One region of the Mesorhizobium sp. 131-2-1 genome, then DNA from elsewhere that is predicted to be linked to it. Evidence: predicted binding sites of a transcription regulator. Region 1 holds the regulator's gene; each other region holds the start of a gene.
The links. The regulator PhoB, encoded in region 1, activates phosphate uptake and scavenging genes when phosphate is short. The targets are predictions, from matches to a motif close to TGTCATNNANCTGTCAT.
Positions count from the first base shown of each region.

Region 1 (5,491 bases):
TGCTCGGCCTTGCGGTGTTCATCAACTTCCTCGGCATGCCGCGCTCGGCCGCCTTCGTCGGCGGCCTGGTGCTGACGCTGATGACGCTACCGACGATCATCATCGCTACCCGCGCAGCGCTTGCCGCCGTGCCACCGTCGATCCGCTCGGCGGCGCTTGGCCTCGGCGCTTCCAAGATGCAGATGGTGTTCCAGCACATCCTGCCGCTTGCCGCCCCGGGCATCCTGACCGGCACCATCATCGGGCTGGCGCGCGCGCTCGGCGAGACCGCGCCGCTGCTCCTGATCGGCATGGTCGCCTTCGTCGCCGACTATCCGAAGACGCCGTTCGATCCGGCGACCGCGCTGCCGGTGCAGATCTACATGTGGGCCAACGAGGCCGAACGCGCCTTCGTCGAGCGCATGTCGGGAGCCATCATCATCCTGCTCGTCTTCCTCATGGCCATGAACATCACAGCGATCGTGCTCAGGCGCCGGTTCGAACGGCGCTGGTAAAAGAAGGCATCTGGTATGAACATCATGACCGAACAGTCTCTTGAAAACGCAGTGGGCGACAAGATGAACGCCAAGTCGAACGAAGTGATCAAGATGCGCGGCGACAAGGTCGGCGTGTTCTATGGCGAGAAGCAGGCGCTGTTCGACGTCAATCTCGACGTCCGCCTCAACCAGGTGACGGCGCTGATCGGCCCTTCGGGCTGCGGCAAGTCGACTTTCCTGCGCTGCCTCAACCGCATGAACGACACCATCGATTCGGCGCGCGTGACCGGCAAGATCACGCTCGACGAAGAGGATATCTACGACAAGAGCATCGACGTCGTCGAACTGAGAGCCCGCGTCGGCATGGTGTTCCAGAAGCCCAACCCGTTCCCGAAGTCGATCTACGAGAACGTCGCCTACGGCCCGCGCATCCATGGGCTGGCCAAGCGCAAGGCCGACATGGACCAGATCGTCGAATCCAGCCTGAAGAAGGCGGCGATCTGGAACGAGGTGAAGGACCGCCTGCAGGAGCCCGGCACCGGCCTGTCCGGCGGCCAGCAGCAGCGCCTGTGCATCGCCCGCGCCATCGCCGTGTCGCCGGAGGTGATCCTGATGGACGAGCCCTGCTCGGCGCTCGACCCGATCGCCACCGCCCGCGTCGAGGAACTGATCGACGAGCTGCGCCAGAACTACACGATCGTCATCGTCACCCACTCGATGCAGCAGGCGGCGCGCGTGTCGCAGCGCACGGCGATGTTCCATCTCGGCTACCTGGTCGAGGAGGGCGCCACCGACAAGATGTTCACCAACCCTGACGACAAGCGCACCCAGGACTACATCACCGGCCGGTTCGGCTGATTTCCAAGCACGAGGACAGGATCATGGGTGAACATCATACGGTTGCGTCTTTCGACGAGGATCTCGGGGCGATCAGCAAGCTGATCGCCGACATGGGCGATCTCGCCCGCTCGATGGTCGCCGGCTCGACGCGCGCGCTGCTCAATTCCGACAACGCGCTGGCGCAGCGCGTGGTGTCCGACGACGCCATCATGGATGCGCGCCAGCGCGAGCTCGACGACCGCGCCATCACGCTGATCGCCAAGCGCCAGCCGATGGCCAACGATCTGCGCGCCGTGGTCGGTTCGATCCGCATGGCGGGCGACCTCGAGCGCATCGGCGATCTCGCCAAGAACATCGCCAAGCGCGTCGGCACCGTCGGCCTCAGCGTCACGCCGCGCGATCTCTCGCATTCCATCGACGGCATGGCGCAGCTGGTGCTGGTCCAGGTGCAAGGGGTCATCGAGGAATACGCCGCCGCGGATGCGGCTGCGCTCGCCAAGCTCCGCAACGACGACGAACGCATCGACGTCAAATACACCTCGGTGTTCCGCGAGCTGCTGACCTACATGATGGAAGATCCGCGCAACATCACCGCTTGCACGCATCTGTTGTTCTGCGCCAAGAATCTGGAGCGCATCGGCGACCATGTCACCAACATCGCCGAGAACGCCTACTACGTGCTGACCGGCCAGCAACTGCCCGCCAATCGTCCGAAGCTGGACGAGACGGCGATGTCGGCGCCGGCGGCCTGAGAAGAAGGGTGACCTGCAGATGATCGCGCCACGCATCATGGTGGTGGAGGACGAGGAGCCGCTGGGGGTGCTGCTCCGCTACAATCTGGAATCGGAAGGCTACCAGGTCGAGGTGGTGACGCGCGGCGACGAGGCCGAGATCCGGCTGCAGGAGAACGTGCCCGACCTTCTGGTGCTCGACTGGATGGTGCCGGCGGTTTCCGGCATCGAGCTCTGCCGCCGCCTCAGGATGCGGCCGGAGACCGAGCGACTGCCGATCATCATGCTGACGGCGCGCGGCGAGGAAAGCGACCGGGTGCGCGGCCTCTCGACCGGGGCCGACGACTATCTGGTCAAGCCGTTTTCGACGCCGGAGTTCATGGCGCGGGTGAAGGCGCTGCTGCGTCGCGCCAAGCCGGAAGTCCTGTCCAGCATGCTCAAGGTCGGCGACATCGTGCTCGATCGCGAGTCGCACCGCGTCTACCGCAAGAAGAGCGAGATCAGGCTCGGGCCGACCGAATTCCGACTGCTCGAATTCATGATGCGCCATCCCGGCCGGGTGTTCTCGCGCAGCCAGCTACTCGACAATGTCTGGGGCGAGACGATCTACATCGACGAGCGCACCGTGGACGTGCATGTCGGGCGGCTGCGCAAGGCGGTCAACAATGGCCGCATGCCCGACGTTATCCGCACCATACGCGGTGCGGGCTACGCGATCAGGGAAGATTGACGCTCAGGCCACGTTCTTCCCGGTGGCGCTGCCCTTCGCTTGGACGCCCGGCGCGAAAATCTCCTGGTCGACGAAGCCGAGCGCCCGCATGGCGCAGCCTTCGCGGATCAGCGGCAGTTCGTTCGGCTCGGTGTCGAAGGAGATCGATTTCGAATGCTGGCCGCCGGCGGTCTGAGCGATCGCCTCGCGCAGCGCCGGCTCGATCAGGTCGAAAGCGGCGGCGCTGACACCGACCATGGCGACGGGCGCGGGATCGATCAGCGCGAACAGGCTGCCGAGGCCGAAGCCGAGCGCCTCGCCGGCCTTGCGATAGGCCTCGCGCTCCGGGCCGTCGCTGGCGCGAGCCCTGGCGGCGAGCGAGCGCATGTCGGCGTCGCTGACATCGACCGGCGCGGCATCCTCGCCCATCTCCTTGGCATTGCGCCAGATGGCGTAGTTGCCGGCATAGGCCTCGACGCAGCCGCGCCGCCCGCAGCGACACAGCGCGCCGCCCGGCCGGTGGATCATGTGGCCGAATTCACCGCCCGAGGAATGGGTGCCAGTGAACAGTTCTCCCTTCAGCACCAGCCCCATGCCGATGCCATGCGAGAGCAGGATGGCGATGAAGTCGTCGCGGTAGCGCTCGGGATCGCGCCACTGCAGCGCCACCGCCATCATGTTGCAGTCGTTCTCCATGGTGGCCGGAACGCCGAACTCGGCTTCCAGTATGTCGGCGAAGGCAATGTCGGTCTGCGGCGTGATCGGCGACCACAGCATGGCGCGGGCATGGGTGTCGGTGATGCCCTGTATGCCCATGGCAATGCGGGCGACGCCGCGGACATCGAGGTCGGGATCCTCGAAACGGCGCCGGACGATGGCGACGCATTCTCCGATCAGCTCGTCGCGCGGCATGGTCAGCGTGTCGAGGCGGCGCTGCTCCTCGGCAATGACCTGGCCGGCATAATCGATGACGGCGACGGAGAGGAAGTTCAGCGACAGGACCACCGTCATCACCGCCGTGGCTTCCGGATTGAGGGCAAGCCCGACCTGCGGCCGGCCTCGCTTCAGCGCACCCGCCTCGCTGGCCTTGCTCTCGGTCAGGATGCCTTCCTGGATCAGGTCGGACGAGATCGCCGAGATGGTCGAATGGCTGAGGCCGGTGGTGGCGGCGATCTCGGTCCGCGACGGCTGGCCGGCACGGCGCACGGCCGAAATCACCATCGCCCGGTTGCGTCGGCGCAGATCGTCGTGGCGGATTCCAACCGACATGCCCTATTTTCCTCCCGGTCGTCGCGGCCGTTTTTGATCTGAAGGGCCGTCGGCGACACCGTATAAATACTGGCAGAAGCCGGCCAGCCTGTCATTTATTTATTCCGGGGCTCGAAAAAAATTCGCCAGCACCTCCGAATCCATCAGAATCGATGTTGACAGCGCTCCGGCGTTGGATCACTATTTTTTCGGGGCTCGAAAAAAAGCCTCTATGCCGGCCTCAGGGCCAGTCTGGGTCGCGCCACAGTTGGCGCAGGGAGGATATTATGAAGAAATTTGCAGCCGCCATCCTGGCGGGTGTCGCCATGTCGCTGACGCTCGCGTCGGTCGCTCAGGCGAAGGACAAGGTCATCGGCGTGTCGTGGTCGAACTTCCAGGAAGAGCGCTGGAAGACCGATGAAGCGGCGATGAAGAAGGCCATCGAAGCGGCCGGCGACAAGTATATTTCCGCCGACGCGCAGTCCAATCCCGGCAAGCAGCTGACCGACGTCGAAAGCCTGATCTCGCAGGGCGCCAATGCGCTGATCGTGCTGGCGCAGGACGCTTCGGCCATCGGGCCGGCGGTGCAGAAGGCGCTGGACGAGGGTATTCCGGTCGTCGGTTATGACCGGCTGATCGAGAACAAGGACGTCTTCTACCTGACCTTCGACAACAAGGAAGTCGGCCGCATGCAGGCCCGCGAAGTGTTCAAGGTCAAGCCGGAAGGCAACTATGTCTTCATCAAGGGCTCGGGCGCCGATCCGAACGCCGATTTCCTGTTCGCCGGCTCCATGGAAGTCCTGAAGGAAGCCATCGACAGCGGCAAGGTCAAGAATGTCGGCGAGGCCTATACGGATGGCTGGCTGCCCGCCAACGCCCAGAAGAACATGGAGCAGTTCCTGACCGCCAACGACAACAAGGTCGATGCGGTGGTGGCGGCCAATGACGGCACCGCCGGCGGCGTCGTCGCCGCGCTGACGGCTCAAGGGTTGGCCGGAACTGTCCCAGTATCGGGCCAGGACGGCGACCATGCCGCGCTCAACCGTATAGCGCTCGGCACGCAGACGGTGTCGGTGTGGAAGGACGCTCGCGAGCTTGGCAAGAACGCCGCCGAGATCGCCTCGGCACTGGCCGACGGCAAGAAGATGACCGACATCGCCGGCGTCAAGGACTTCACCACGCCGGGCGGCAACACCGTCAAGTCGCTGTTCCTGACGCCAGTGGCGATCACCAAGGACAACCTCAACGTCGTCATCGACGCGGGCTGGATCAAGAAGGACGAAGTCTGCGCCGGCGTCGCCGCGGGTGCCGTCGCCGCCTGCAACTAAGCCGGGCCTTGCCGGTTTGATAACTCGGCGCCGCGGCCCAAAAGCCGCGGCGTCTGTCAAAGGGCTTCCCGCTTCAAATGAGCCGGGAAAGCCAATAGCATCATGTTCCGGCAACCGCGCCAGACGGCAGACCGGTGGGAGGAGATCATGACCGATACG
Region 1 covers NZ_AP023247.1:1,383,311-1,388,801, forward strand. The annotation lists gene pstA (phosphate ABC transporter permease PstA) at 1-494, shown strand, start outside; gene pstB (phosphate ABC transporter ATP-binding protein PstB) at 510-1,334, shown strand; gene phoU (phosphate signaling complex protein PhoU) at 1,358-2,068, shown strand; gene phoB (phosphate regulon transcriptional regulator PhoB) at 2,088-2,777, shown strand; gene JG743_RS06795 (ROK family protein) at 2,781-4,025, opposite strand; gene xylF (D-xylose ABC transporter substrate-binding protein) at 4,292-5,332, shown strand; gene JG743_RS06805 (sugar ABC transporter permease) at 5,480-5,491, shown strand, end outside.

Region 2 (5,491 bases), 2.7 Mb from region 1:
AAAAAATCTTGAAGCTCTTGTGCCTCGCCTTGAGGTTCATCGGCAGCGCCGAGCGCAGATTGTGGAAGCCCGAATGCATTTCGCCCGAGACAGCGCGGCAATGGGCGCGCGCCACGCGCTCGGCCGGCAGCAGCCCGGTTCCGGGCACCGTCTCGGCAAGATACTCGGCGGTTGCTAGCGTATCCCACACGGTCACGCCATCATGCGTCAGCCTCGGCACCAGCACCGAAGGCGACAGGAGCAGCAATTCCTGCCGCTGCTCCGGGTCGTCGATGTCGACACGCTGTTCCTCGAACTCCAGACCGGCCATGCGGCACAGCAGCCAGCCGCGCAGCGACCATGACGAATAGTTCTTCGACGAGATCGTCAATGTCGCCTTTGTCATGCCGCCGGCCCTCCAAGCCTTTTCGCCCGCAACAATCCTCTCGCAATGCAAAATAATTTGCACTAGCTTTTTTGCACTGCGAGATGGCAGCTCGGAAGGGGACGCTTCATCGATGCTGTACCAGGCCTACCAGCTTCAGGACGACCTCATCGCCCCGGCGCGGATTTTCGCCGATCTGATGGGCTCCGTGGCGGGCAGCAGCATGGGTCTCGGCGACACCGCGAGACGGCGCATCAGCGCCGGACTGGAAATGATCGCCCGCTTCAGGTTCACCCATACGCGACCGGATTTCGGCATCGAATCCGTCAAGGTCGGCAACCGCGACGTGCCTGTCGCCATCGAAACGGTGCTCGCCTTGCCATTCGGCAAGCTGTTGCGCTTTGCCAAGGACATCGAAGCTCGCCAGCCCAAGGTCGTGGTGATCGCGCCTCTGTCAGGACATTTCTCGACGCTGCTGCGCGGCACGGTGGAGACGCTGCTTTGCGACCATGACGTCTATGTCACCGACTGGGCCAATGCCCGCGACGTGCCTCTTTCGGCCGGCAGCTTCGGCGTGGACGACTATGTCGACTACCTCATCCGTTTCCTGGAAACGATCGGCCCGGGCGCGCATATCCTCGCGGTCTGCCAGCCCTGCGTCCAGGCCCTCGCCGCCGTCGCAGTCATGTCCGAGGACAGGCACCCTGCGACACCGCGCTCGATGACACTGATGGCGGGGCCGATCGATCCGCGCGAGAGCCCGACCGAGGTCAACGAATTCGCCGTCAGCAAGTCGCTTTCGTGGTTTCAGAACTCGGTCATCTCCCGCGTGCCCTGGCGCCATGCCGGCGGCGGGCGGCGCGTCTATCCAGGCTTCCTCCAGCTTGCAGCGTTCATGGCCATGAACATGGACCGCCACACCACCGCCCACCGCAAGCTGCATGACCATCTGGCCGCCGGCGAGACCGCGGAGGCCGAAAAGATCAAGACCTTCTACGACGAGTATTTCGCGGTGCTCGACCTCACCGAGGAATTCTATCTCGAAACCATCGAGCGCGTGTTCCACAAGGCGGAACTCGCCACCGGCGCGTTCACCTTCCGCGGCGCGCCGGTCGACCCGGGCGCCATACGCAACACGGCGCTGCTCACCGTGGAAGGTGGGCGCGACGACATCTGCGCCCTCGGCCAGACCTCTGCCGCGCATGATCTGTGCTGTTCGCTGCGCCCGCATTTGAAGCGTCATCACCTGCAAGCCAATGTCGGCCATTACGGTGTTTTCAACGGCAAGCGCTGGGAGCGCGAAATCTATCCCGTCGTACGCAATCTCATCCTAGCGATGGAGTAGACCGGGCTGCTGGTAGACGAAGCCGCTCGCCGCTGCGCTTGCCGTTTCAAGACGGATTGCCCGGTCGACCGGCGCATGAAATGGCGATCGCTCGCCGTTCGATAGTGTTCGAAATACCGCTTGCAAATCGCAATCAGTTTGCTACAAAGGCACTGCTTGCAAAATACAACTGGTTATGGAGGCAATCGTGTCCAAGCTGCGTGTCAATGCTTTCACCCTGTCGCTCGACGGCTTTGGCGCCGGTCCCGACCAGGATCTCGGCAACCCGCTCGGCATCGGCGGCGAGGCTCTGCACAAATGGATGATCGGCACCCGCACTTTTCGTGAGATGGTGTTCGGCAAGGACGGCGGCACCACCGACACGGACGACGCGTTCGCGGCGCGCAGCTTCGAGAATGTCGGCGCCTGGATCCTCGGCCGCAACATGTTCGGACCGATCCGCGGCGAATGGCCGGATGAAAGCTGGAAAGGCTGGTGGGGCGACAACCCGCCCTATCACGTGCCGACCTTCGTGCTGACCCACCACAAGCGCGATCCGATCGAGATGGAAGGCGGGACGACGTTCTATTTCGTCACCGACGGCATCCATTCGGCTCTCGAGCGGGCGAAGGCCGCAGCCGGAGGCAAGGATGTGCGGGTCGGCGGCGGCGTCTCGACCGTCCGGCAATATCTCAAAGAGAGGCTGATCGACGACATGCATCTGGCGATCTCGCCGGTGCTGCTTGGATCGGGTGAGCACCTGTTCGCCGGCCTGGATATGCTGAAACTCGGCTACCGCTGCACGGAACAGATCGCGACGGCCGATGCGACGCATGTGCTGATCGGGCGTGCGTAGACCAGGCTCCTTCTCCCCCAGGGGGAGAAGGTGGCCTCGCGACCGCCTCATTTCTTCCAACACCCCTCATCCGTCTCGGCGCTGCGCGCCGATCTACCTTCTCCCGCAAGGAGAGAAGGAGGGGTGCATCAATACTTCTCCGGCACGTAGAGCTCGCGCGGCAGCACCTGGCGCTCGTATTCCGGGTTGAAGACGCGCTCGGGCAGCGTGATCTCCTCATGCGGCACTTCCTCATAGGGGAATTGCTGCAGGAGGTGGTCGATGCAGTTCAGCCGCGCGCGCTTCTTGTCATTGCCCTCGACGATGAACCAGGGGGCTTCCTTGATGTTGGTGCGGGCGAAGGTCTCTTCCTTGGCCTTGGTGTACTGCTCCCAGCGTACGCGCGACTGCAGGTCCATCGGCGACAGCTTCCACTGCTTCATCGGGTCGTGGATGCGCATCAGGAAGCGCATCTGCTGTTCCTCGTCGGTGATCGAGAACCAGTACTTCACCAGCGTGATGCCGGAGCGTACCAGCATGCGCTCGAATTCCGGCACGTCGCGGAAGAATTCCTCCACCTGGTCCGGCCCGGCGAAACCCATCACCCGCTCGACGCCGGAGCGGTTGTACCAGGAGCGGTCGAACAGCACGATCTCGCCGCCCGCCGGCAGATGCGGCACATAGCGCTGGAAGTACCATTGCGACTTCTCGCGCTCGGTCGGCGCCGGCAGCGCCACGACGCGGCAGATGCGCGGATTGAGCCGCTGGGTGATGCGCTTGATGACGCCGCCCTTGCCGGCCGAGTCGCGGCCCTCGAAGACCACCACGACCTTCTTCTTGTGGTAGGCCACCCAGGACTGCAGCTTGATCAATTCGGACTGCAGCCGCAGCAGGTCGCGGAAATATTGCATGCGCTCGATCGAGGGCGGATGCGAATCCTTGTAGATCTTGGCAATCTCCAGCGACAGCGCCGGCTCCGATATCTCGAGCTCATAGTCCTCGTCGAGCGTGTCGGCGAGTTCGGCTTCCAGCCAGTCCCTGGCTCCGGAATTCGATTTCAGTTCGTTCATCGTGGTTCTCCGCGCGCCATCCTGAGCCGACTTCAATAAAGGCCGGCAATGACGGTTTTATTGCAAGGCCGCAGTTACAGATGTGATCGACCGCTCGCCGCGATGGGGCGACAAACCGGCGAACTTGTCCTACAAATACGCCGTCTCATTCGGGCAGCCCTTTCGCGGCGCCTCTCTCAATGCAATCGCGAGGATCTCAAATGGAATACCGCACACTCGGCCGTTCCGGGCTGAAGGTTTCGACCTTGACGCTCGGCACCATGACCTTCGGCGGCGCCGGCGCTTTCGCAGCCGTCGGCAAGACCGACCTCAAGGAAGCCGCCCGGATGATCGACCTCTGCATCGATGCCGGCATCAACCTCATCGACACCGCCAATGTCTATTCGAACGGGATTTCGGAAGAGATCATCGGCGAAGCGCTGGGCGGCAAGCGCAAGGACGACGTGCTGATCGCCTCCAAGGCGCGCATGCGCATCGGCAAAGGCCCCAACGACGAGGGCCTGTCGCGCCACCACCTGATCCGCGAATGCGAGAAGAGCCTGAAGCGGCTGAAGACCGATGTCATCGACATCTACTTCCTGCATGAGTGGGACGGCGTGACGCCGCTGGAGGAGACGATCGCCGCGCTCGACACGCTGGTGAGCCAGGGCAAGATCCGCTATGTCGGCTGCTCCAACTATTCCGGCTGGCAGGTGATGAAGGCGCTTGCCATCAGCGACAGCAGCCACCAGCCGCGCTTCGTCACCCAGCAGATCCACTACACGCTCGAGGCGCGCGAGGCCGAATACGAGCTCTTGCCGATCTCGGTCGACCAAGGGCTCGGCGTGCTGGTGTGGAGCCCGCTCGCCGGCGGCCTGCTCAGCGGCAAATACCACCGCGACAGTCCGACCGCCCGGCAGCTCGGCGGCTGGTCGGAGCCGCCGATCCGCGACGAGGACCGGCTGTGGCGGATCGTCGACGTGCTCGTCGATATCGGCAAGGCCAGGGGCGTGTCTGGCGCGCAGGTGGCGCTCGCCTGGCTGCTCGGCCGGCCGGCGGTCTCGTCGCTGGTGATCGGCGCCCGAAGCGAAGCGCAGCTCAAGGACAACATCGCCGCCGCCAGCCTGACTTTGTCCTTCGACGAGCGCGCGCGGCTCGACGCTGTCAGCCGGCCGCCGGTCCTCTACCCCTATTGGCACCAGCAGCTGACGGCCAGGGGCCGCTTCGGGCCGGCCGACCTGGTGCTCGACCGCAGCGATATCTGAGAGCTGGGAAAGGGTCAGCCGGCGATGAAACGCCAGACTTCGGGATCCGGTTTGACCTGGCCGCTGAGCACGAAATATTTGTAGAGGACGAGCAGCGAGATCGCCTGCTCGTCCCGCTCGTTGCGGAATTTCCGGCAATAGGCGTTGGCGGCGGCGACGATGCGTTCGGCATCGGCTGGATGCTTTTCGAAATGGCGCACCCTGTCGGCGAGATCGGAGAAGTCGGGCGCCAGCGGCACGTAGTGGACATCGGCCCTGACCTCGCTTTCGGCGAACCAGGTCTCGTAGGTCGGCGGCGGCATCATGCAGAGCGAATTCGAGCTCATGATCCATTTGAGGTTGGTCGCGACATCGTTGCCCTCGAGCGAGACGATGTAGCGGTAACGCCGCTGCTCATCGATGGTGAGATAGGGTTTTTGGTATTCGGCCTTCGCGTCCTTGTTCGGCGTGCCGACATCGCAGATCGGCAGGTCGCGCATAGCGTCGAGGAACCGAGTCCGTATCGGATTGTTGAGATGGCCGCGCCAGACCACCAGCGGGCGCTTGTCGGCAAAGGGCTGCCGGTCGGCGGGCATCTGGAAGTGACGGAACTTGTCGAGCTTCATCAGCACCGAATTGCCGTTGCCGTCTGTGATCGGCCGGTCCTTGACGATC
Region 2 covers NZ_AP023247.1:4,059,576-4,065,066, forward strand. The annotation lists gene JG743_RS19730 (glutathione S-transferase) at 1-385, opposite strand, end outside; gene JG743_RS19735 (polyhydroxyalkanoate depolymerase) at 498-1,709, shown strand; gene JG743_RS19740 (dihydrofolate reductase family protein) at 1,897-2,544, shown strand; gene ppk2 (polyphosphate kinase 2) at 2,673-3,593, opposite strand; gene JG743_RS19750 (aldo/keto reductase) at 3,794-4,837, shown strand; gene JG743_RS19755 (glycosyl transferase family 90) at 4,852-5,491, opposite strand, start outside.
Region 2: a site for PhoB is predicted at 3,642-3,658, ahead of ppk2 (polyphosphate kinase 2). Genes of this name have one in related genera too.

Region 3 (5,491 bases), 1.4 Mb from region 1:
GGCACCAGCCTTGTGGACACGCTTGTCTTCAGCCGTTCGGCGTCTCGGGCGCCATGTTCGCGCGCTGGCGCGGCACGCCGAGGCCGGTGTCCGGCGGCTCGCCGGCGGCCGGCCTGCCCTCGATCATGTGCATGGTGCGCCAGCCGCCGAAGCGGTAGTAGGCGGCGGCCAGCGCCAGCGAGGTGACCGAGCCGGCCGGAAAGCTCCACCACAGCGCCTCCTCGCCGATCACGCTCCTGAGGAAATAGGCAAAGCCGGTGCGCACGATCAGTACCGAGATCACCAGGATGATCAGCGGCGGCATCACCGCGCCGGTGGCGCGCACCGTGGCGAACAACACGATGGTGACGCCGAACAGGATGAACGACCAGGACGCGACGTTGTTGATGTGGGCGGCTATGTCGATGGCCGCGCTGTCGGTGCTGAGGAACAGGCTGAGGATCGAACGATCGAAGAGGAACAGCAGGAAGACCAGCGCGCCGGTCAGCGCCAGATTGAAGCCGACGCCCGAAGCGGCGACCTTGCCGATACGGTCCCAGCGCCCGGCGCCGACATTCTGCGCCGCCATCGAGGAGACGGCGGCGCCGATGGCCAGGGCCGGCATCTGGATATAGGTCCAGAGCTGCGCGGCAATGCCGTAGGCGGCGGCGACCTGCGAGCCGTAGGAATTGACGATGCCCATCACCGTCAGCGCCGCGACCGAGATGACGATCATCTGCAGGCCCATCGGCACGCCCTTGAAGACGACGATCCTGAGCAGCGTCGGGTCCGGCCGCAACAGGGCCAGGTTGGCACCGGCGAGCCTGAGTGGATGCTTGCGCGCATAGAGCACGACGAGGATGGCGATGACGCTCACCGTCTGGCCGATCAGCGTCGCGGTGGCTGACCCGGCAATGCCGAGTTCGGGGAAGGGGCCGATGCCGCGGATGAGCAGCGGGTTGAGCACGATGTCCAGCAGAACGGCCAACGCCATGAATACGAACGGGGTGCGTGAATCGCCGGCGCCGCGCAGGACCGTCATGACGAAGGACAAGAGGTTCATCATCGGCACGGCGACGAAGATGATGCGCAAGTAGGAGCGCGCCAGCGGCAGCGCGTCGGCCGGCGTGCTGAGCGTGTTGAGTATGGCGTCGACCCAGACCCAGCCGCAGACGGCGAACACCACCGAGACGAGGAAGAAGAAGGTGGCGCTGGTGCCGACGATGCGGCGCGCCTCCGGCAGGTCGCGGGCGCCAACCGACTGCGCCACCAGGATGGTGGCGGCCATGCCGATGCCGAACACCGTGCCGAGGATCAGGAACAGCACCAGATTGGCGTTGGAGGTCGCGGTCAGCGCCGCTTCGCCGAGGAAGCGGCCGACCCAGACGGCGTTGATCGAGCCGTTGAGCGACTGCAGCACGTTGGAACCGAGCACGGGCAGGGCGAACAACAGCAGCGTGCGCGGGATCGGGCCGCTGGTGAGGTCGCCGGTGCGCCGGCGGGCGTGCGTCTTCTCATCCATGGTGGGCTGTTTGGCAAAGGCTGGTTTTTGAGTCCGGTCGGTGGATGATTGCCGATTTAACGGGACAGGTCGATCCGGCATCGGAAATTCGCCTGGAGCCGGATGATTTCAGGTCGAAACGACCTGAAATCTGAATCCGTCTCCAAATCAAAGAGATAGAGCATGATGTCACCCGAAAACCGCTTCACACTTTTCGGCATCATGCTCTGACGTGTCCTGGCTCGGTCATGTTCTCAAAGCTTCCCGAATGGGATATTGATCCCGGGTGCGTGGGGACGCACTCGTTAGATCTTATGGATAGCTGGGGGATCATGTCCGATAGTCCGCTGTTTCTTGAGCGCCTGAACCGGCGTGTGTTTCTCGGTGCATCCGCCTTGGGCGCGGCCTCCGTTGCGCTTTCGGCATGCACCACGACGGACGTGGCACCGTCGCCAGCGGCGCCGCCAGTACCCGCGCCGCCGCCGCCAAGCGAGTCGGCTTTCGGGGCTGCCGAAAGCATGTATGCGGCGCGTGTCGACGAGGGCTATCAGCTGCCGGCAATTCCGGTAGCCAAGCTCGATCCGAAGTTCGTACGCCAGATCGTGCCCGACCCGACCGGAGAAAAACCTGGCACGATCGTCGTCGATACCTCCGAGCACTTCCTCTATCTGGTGCGCGACGGCGGCCAGGCCATCCGCTATGGCGTCAGCCTCGGCAAGGCCGGTTTCGGATGGACCGGCAGCGCCGTGGTTCAGGCAAGGAAGAAATGGCCGGTCTGGACGCCGCCGCCGGAAATGATCCAGCGCCGGCCGGAACTGGCGAAATACAAGGACGGCATGCCGCCCGGCCCGCAGAGCCCGTTGGGCGCCCGGGCGCTCTATCTTTTCCGCGATGGCAAGGACACGATGTACCGACTGCACGGCACGCCGGAGTGGGATTCCATCGGCAAGAACGCTTCGTCCGGCTGCGTGCGCTTCATGAACCAGGACATCATCGACCTCTACAGCCGGGTCGACGGCGTCGCGCAGGTCTACGTGCGCCCGAACCTGTCGCCCGCCGGGAAGATCAGCGCCGTGTCTAACCGGACGGCCGAGCCGATCGATGCCGGCGTGCCAAGGGACGCCGAGTTCTTGAAGTAGGCACCTTCACGGCATCGGTGATCGTCGACAAGAGTTTGGAGGCGAACGCGCTCGGCGGGTCCGCTTCCCTGTCTCGTGCTAGTTCGTCGCGAGGTTCGGCAGCGTGACCTGATAGACCAGGAACATGGTGTCGACGTCGGCGCCGTCCTCGGCCTTGTAGGGCGCACCGACCTGGAAGCCGTCCTGGGTCAGGAAGTCGTTGTCATTGGCGACGAACAGGAAGTAGTCGTCGGGCAGCTTGGGATCGAGCACGCTGACCAGCGACATCGCCTCCCACTTCTCCGAGAGGTTGTCCTTGTCGTTGGGCTTGCCGTTGTGCAGGCCGAAGCGGCCAAGCTGGGCCTTGTCGTTGATGTCGATGAACGGCGTGACCTTGGCCGGTGTCACCGATGGATCGAGCACGCCCTTCGGCGCCACCGGCTTGTCGGCGGCGTCGAACGGACCGCCGGCGATGTCGGTCGCGCCGGAGAGGTCGACGATATTGATCTTGCGATAGAGCGACTCTTCGCCCTTCACACCCTGGCCGTTGCCGCTGTCGCGGGTGAGCATCAGGAAGCTGTTGCCGGAGAGCGCCACGATCTCGCTCTGCGCCGCCACCTTGGTCTTGTCCTTGGCGTCCTTGAACACCGGCAGCGGCACGACATATTCGTGCGCCAGCTTGAGATGGGCGAGGTCGGAGGCGTCATAGACCAGCGCCCTGGTGTTCTGGCGGGTCGATCCGGAATCGCCGCCATCCTGGCGCGGCGCCGACTGCAGCACGGCGATAAGCAACTTGCCGTCCGGCGTCAGCGACATGCCTTCCAAGCCCTGGTTGTTCTGGCGGCCGGTCTCGGGATCCTTCGGATCGGGCTCGGCAGCATCTGGGCCCGGATTGTCGGAGGCGAAGTTCGGCTTGCCGTGGCGCATCGGCACCAGGGCCGCCGGCGGTTGGGTGGCCGACATGAGGCGGCCTTCAGCCGAGAAACGATAGATGTTCGGACCGTATTCGTCGGAGATGAACATGGTGCCGTCGGGCAGCCGCACAATCGCCTCGTCGTCGAGCGACAGCTTGCCATTGTCAGCCTGCGGCAGGATCGGCATGTCGCCGGCGGCGGGACGCACGCCGTTCAGCGGGTCGAGACCGGTGGCATCAGTGCCCTTGTCGTCGGTCAGGAGCATGGTGTCGGCGAGCGTCGCCTTGACGCCCGACTGCTCCTGTCCGGCGGCGGGCGCGGCGCCCGGGGCGGTCGGGGCCAGATCGATCGAAATGGTGTTGAGGCGGGCCCGGTAGTCGGTGGTGCCGACGACGTTGTAGCCGCGATCCGGCAGCAGCCAGAGCGAGCCCTTGTACGCGTTACCCTCACGCGACCAGCCCTTGACGTCGATCGCCATGCCGGAGCCGGAGCCGAAGGTCTCGCCGAACTTGTCCTTCTGGCTGGCGGGGATGCGGCCGACGCCGACCAGCCCCTTGTTGACATAGGCGACGCCATCGGCGAGCGCCGGTGTCAGGGCAGTGAACAAAGCGAGCGCGACGCCGAGCGAGACAGTTCGGTGCAGGTTTTTCATCGATATCCCCTTGTGACGAGCAGAACGGCCAATGGCTGAAAGGGCGCGGCATCGACGATGCGGCCCCGGGTCCGTTGCGTGGTCTAGGACCTGAACGTGATGGTTGCGTGACAGGAGGGGTGCACTTGCCTTCTCCCCTTGTGGGAGAAGGTGGCCGAGCGAAGCTCGGACGGATGAGGGGTGCTGGACGGAGCGCTACCTTGAAGATGCAAACGCTTAAAATCTCTAGTATCTTTTGACGCCGCGTTTCTTCCAGCACCCCTCATCCGTCTCGGCGCTACGCGCCGATCCACCTTCTCCCACAGGGGGAGAAGGGAAGGGCACTAGTCACTCTCTCTTGCGATCAGCTCCAGCGGCCAGACCTCGCGCATGATGCGCGCCCCTTCCGAGCCGGCGAAGGCGGGCAGCGAGGCGAGCAGCATTTCGGCCAGCCGCCGGCCCATCGGCTCCAGCGCCGGGCGGAAGGCGGTCAGCGCCGGCGAGAAATAGCGGCAGAGCGGGGTATCGACGATGACGATCACCGCGATGTCGTGGCCGGGCCTGATACCCATCTCGGCGAGCGCCTTGCAGCCGCCGAGCGCCATGGCGTCGTTGTTGAAGATGATGGCGGTCGGCCGGTCCTTTGCCAGCATCACGCGCGGCGTCACCTGGTAGCCGCCGGCCTCGTTGATGAAGCCGTCGGCGATCAGGGCGGGGTCGACCTCGATGCCGTGTCGCTTCAGGGCCTTGCGGTAGCCATCGAGGAACAGGTAGCCGAAATTGAGGTTGAGGGCAGGGCGGATGGCGGCGATGCGGCGGTGGCCGCGCGCCACCAGCCGGTCGACGGCGTCGCTGCCGGCCTTCTCGAAATCGAGATCCAGCGAAGGGTATGACTTTCCGCCCGAGCGGCTGCGGCCGAGCGTGGCGAAGGGAAAGCCCCTCTCGGTCAGGTAGTCGATGCGCTCGTCCTCGCGCCGCGTCCAGGCCAGCACCACCGCGTCGGCCCGGCGCGTCTCGACGACGCGGCGCAGGCGTTCCTGCTGGTAGTCGCCGGGCGCGCCCATCACCACGGTCAGGTCGAGCCCGCTTTCGGCGAGCCTGCCCTGCAGCCCGATCAGGAGCGGGATGAAGAACGGTTCGCCATATTGCTGGTCGCCCGGATGCGGCTGCAGCATGAAGGCGATCGAATGGGTGGCCCCTTGCCGCAAGCTGCGGCCGGACTGGTTGGGGGCGTAGTTCAGCTTCTTGGCCGCTTCCAGCACGCGCTGGCGCGTGTCGGCATTGACGTCGGCGCGGCCGTTCAGCGCGCGCGACACGGTGCCGATCGAAATGTTCAGATGACGCGCAA
Region 3 covers NZ_AP023247.1:2,768,530-2,774,020, forward strand. The annotation lists gene JG743_RS13295 (MATE family efflux transporter) at 29-1,501, opposite strand; gene JG743_RS13300 (L,D-transpeptidase) at 1,813-2,619, shown strand; gene JG743_RS13305 (esterase-like activity of phytase family protein) at 2,698-4,164, opposite strand; gene JG743_RS13310 (LacI family DNA-binding transcriptional regulator) at 4,488-5,491, opposite strand, start outside.
Region 3: a site for PhoB is predicted at 4,261-4,277, ahead of JG743_RS13305 (esterase-like activity of phytase family protein). Genes of this name have one in related genera too.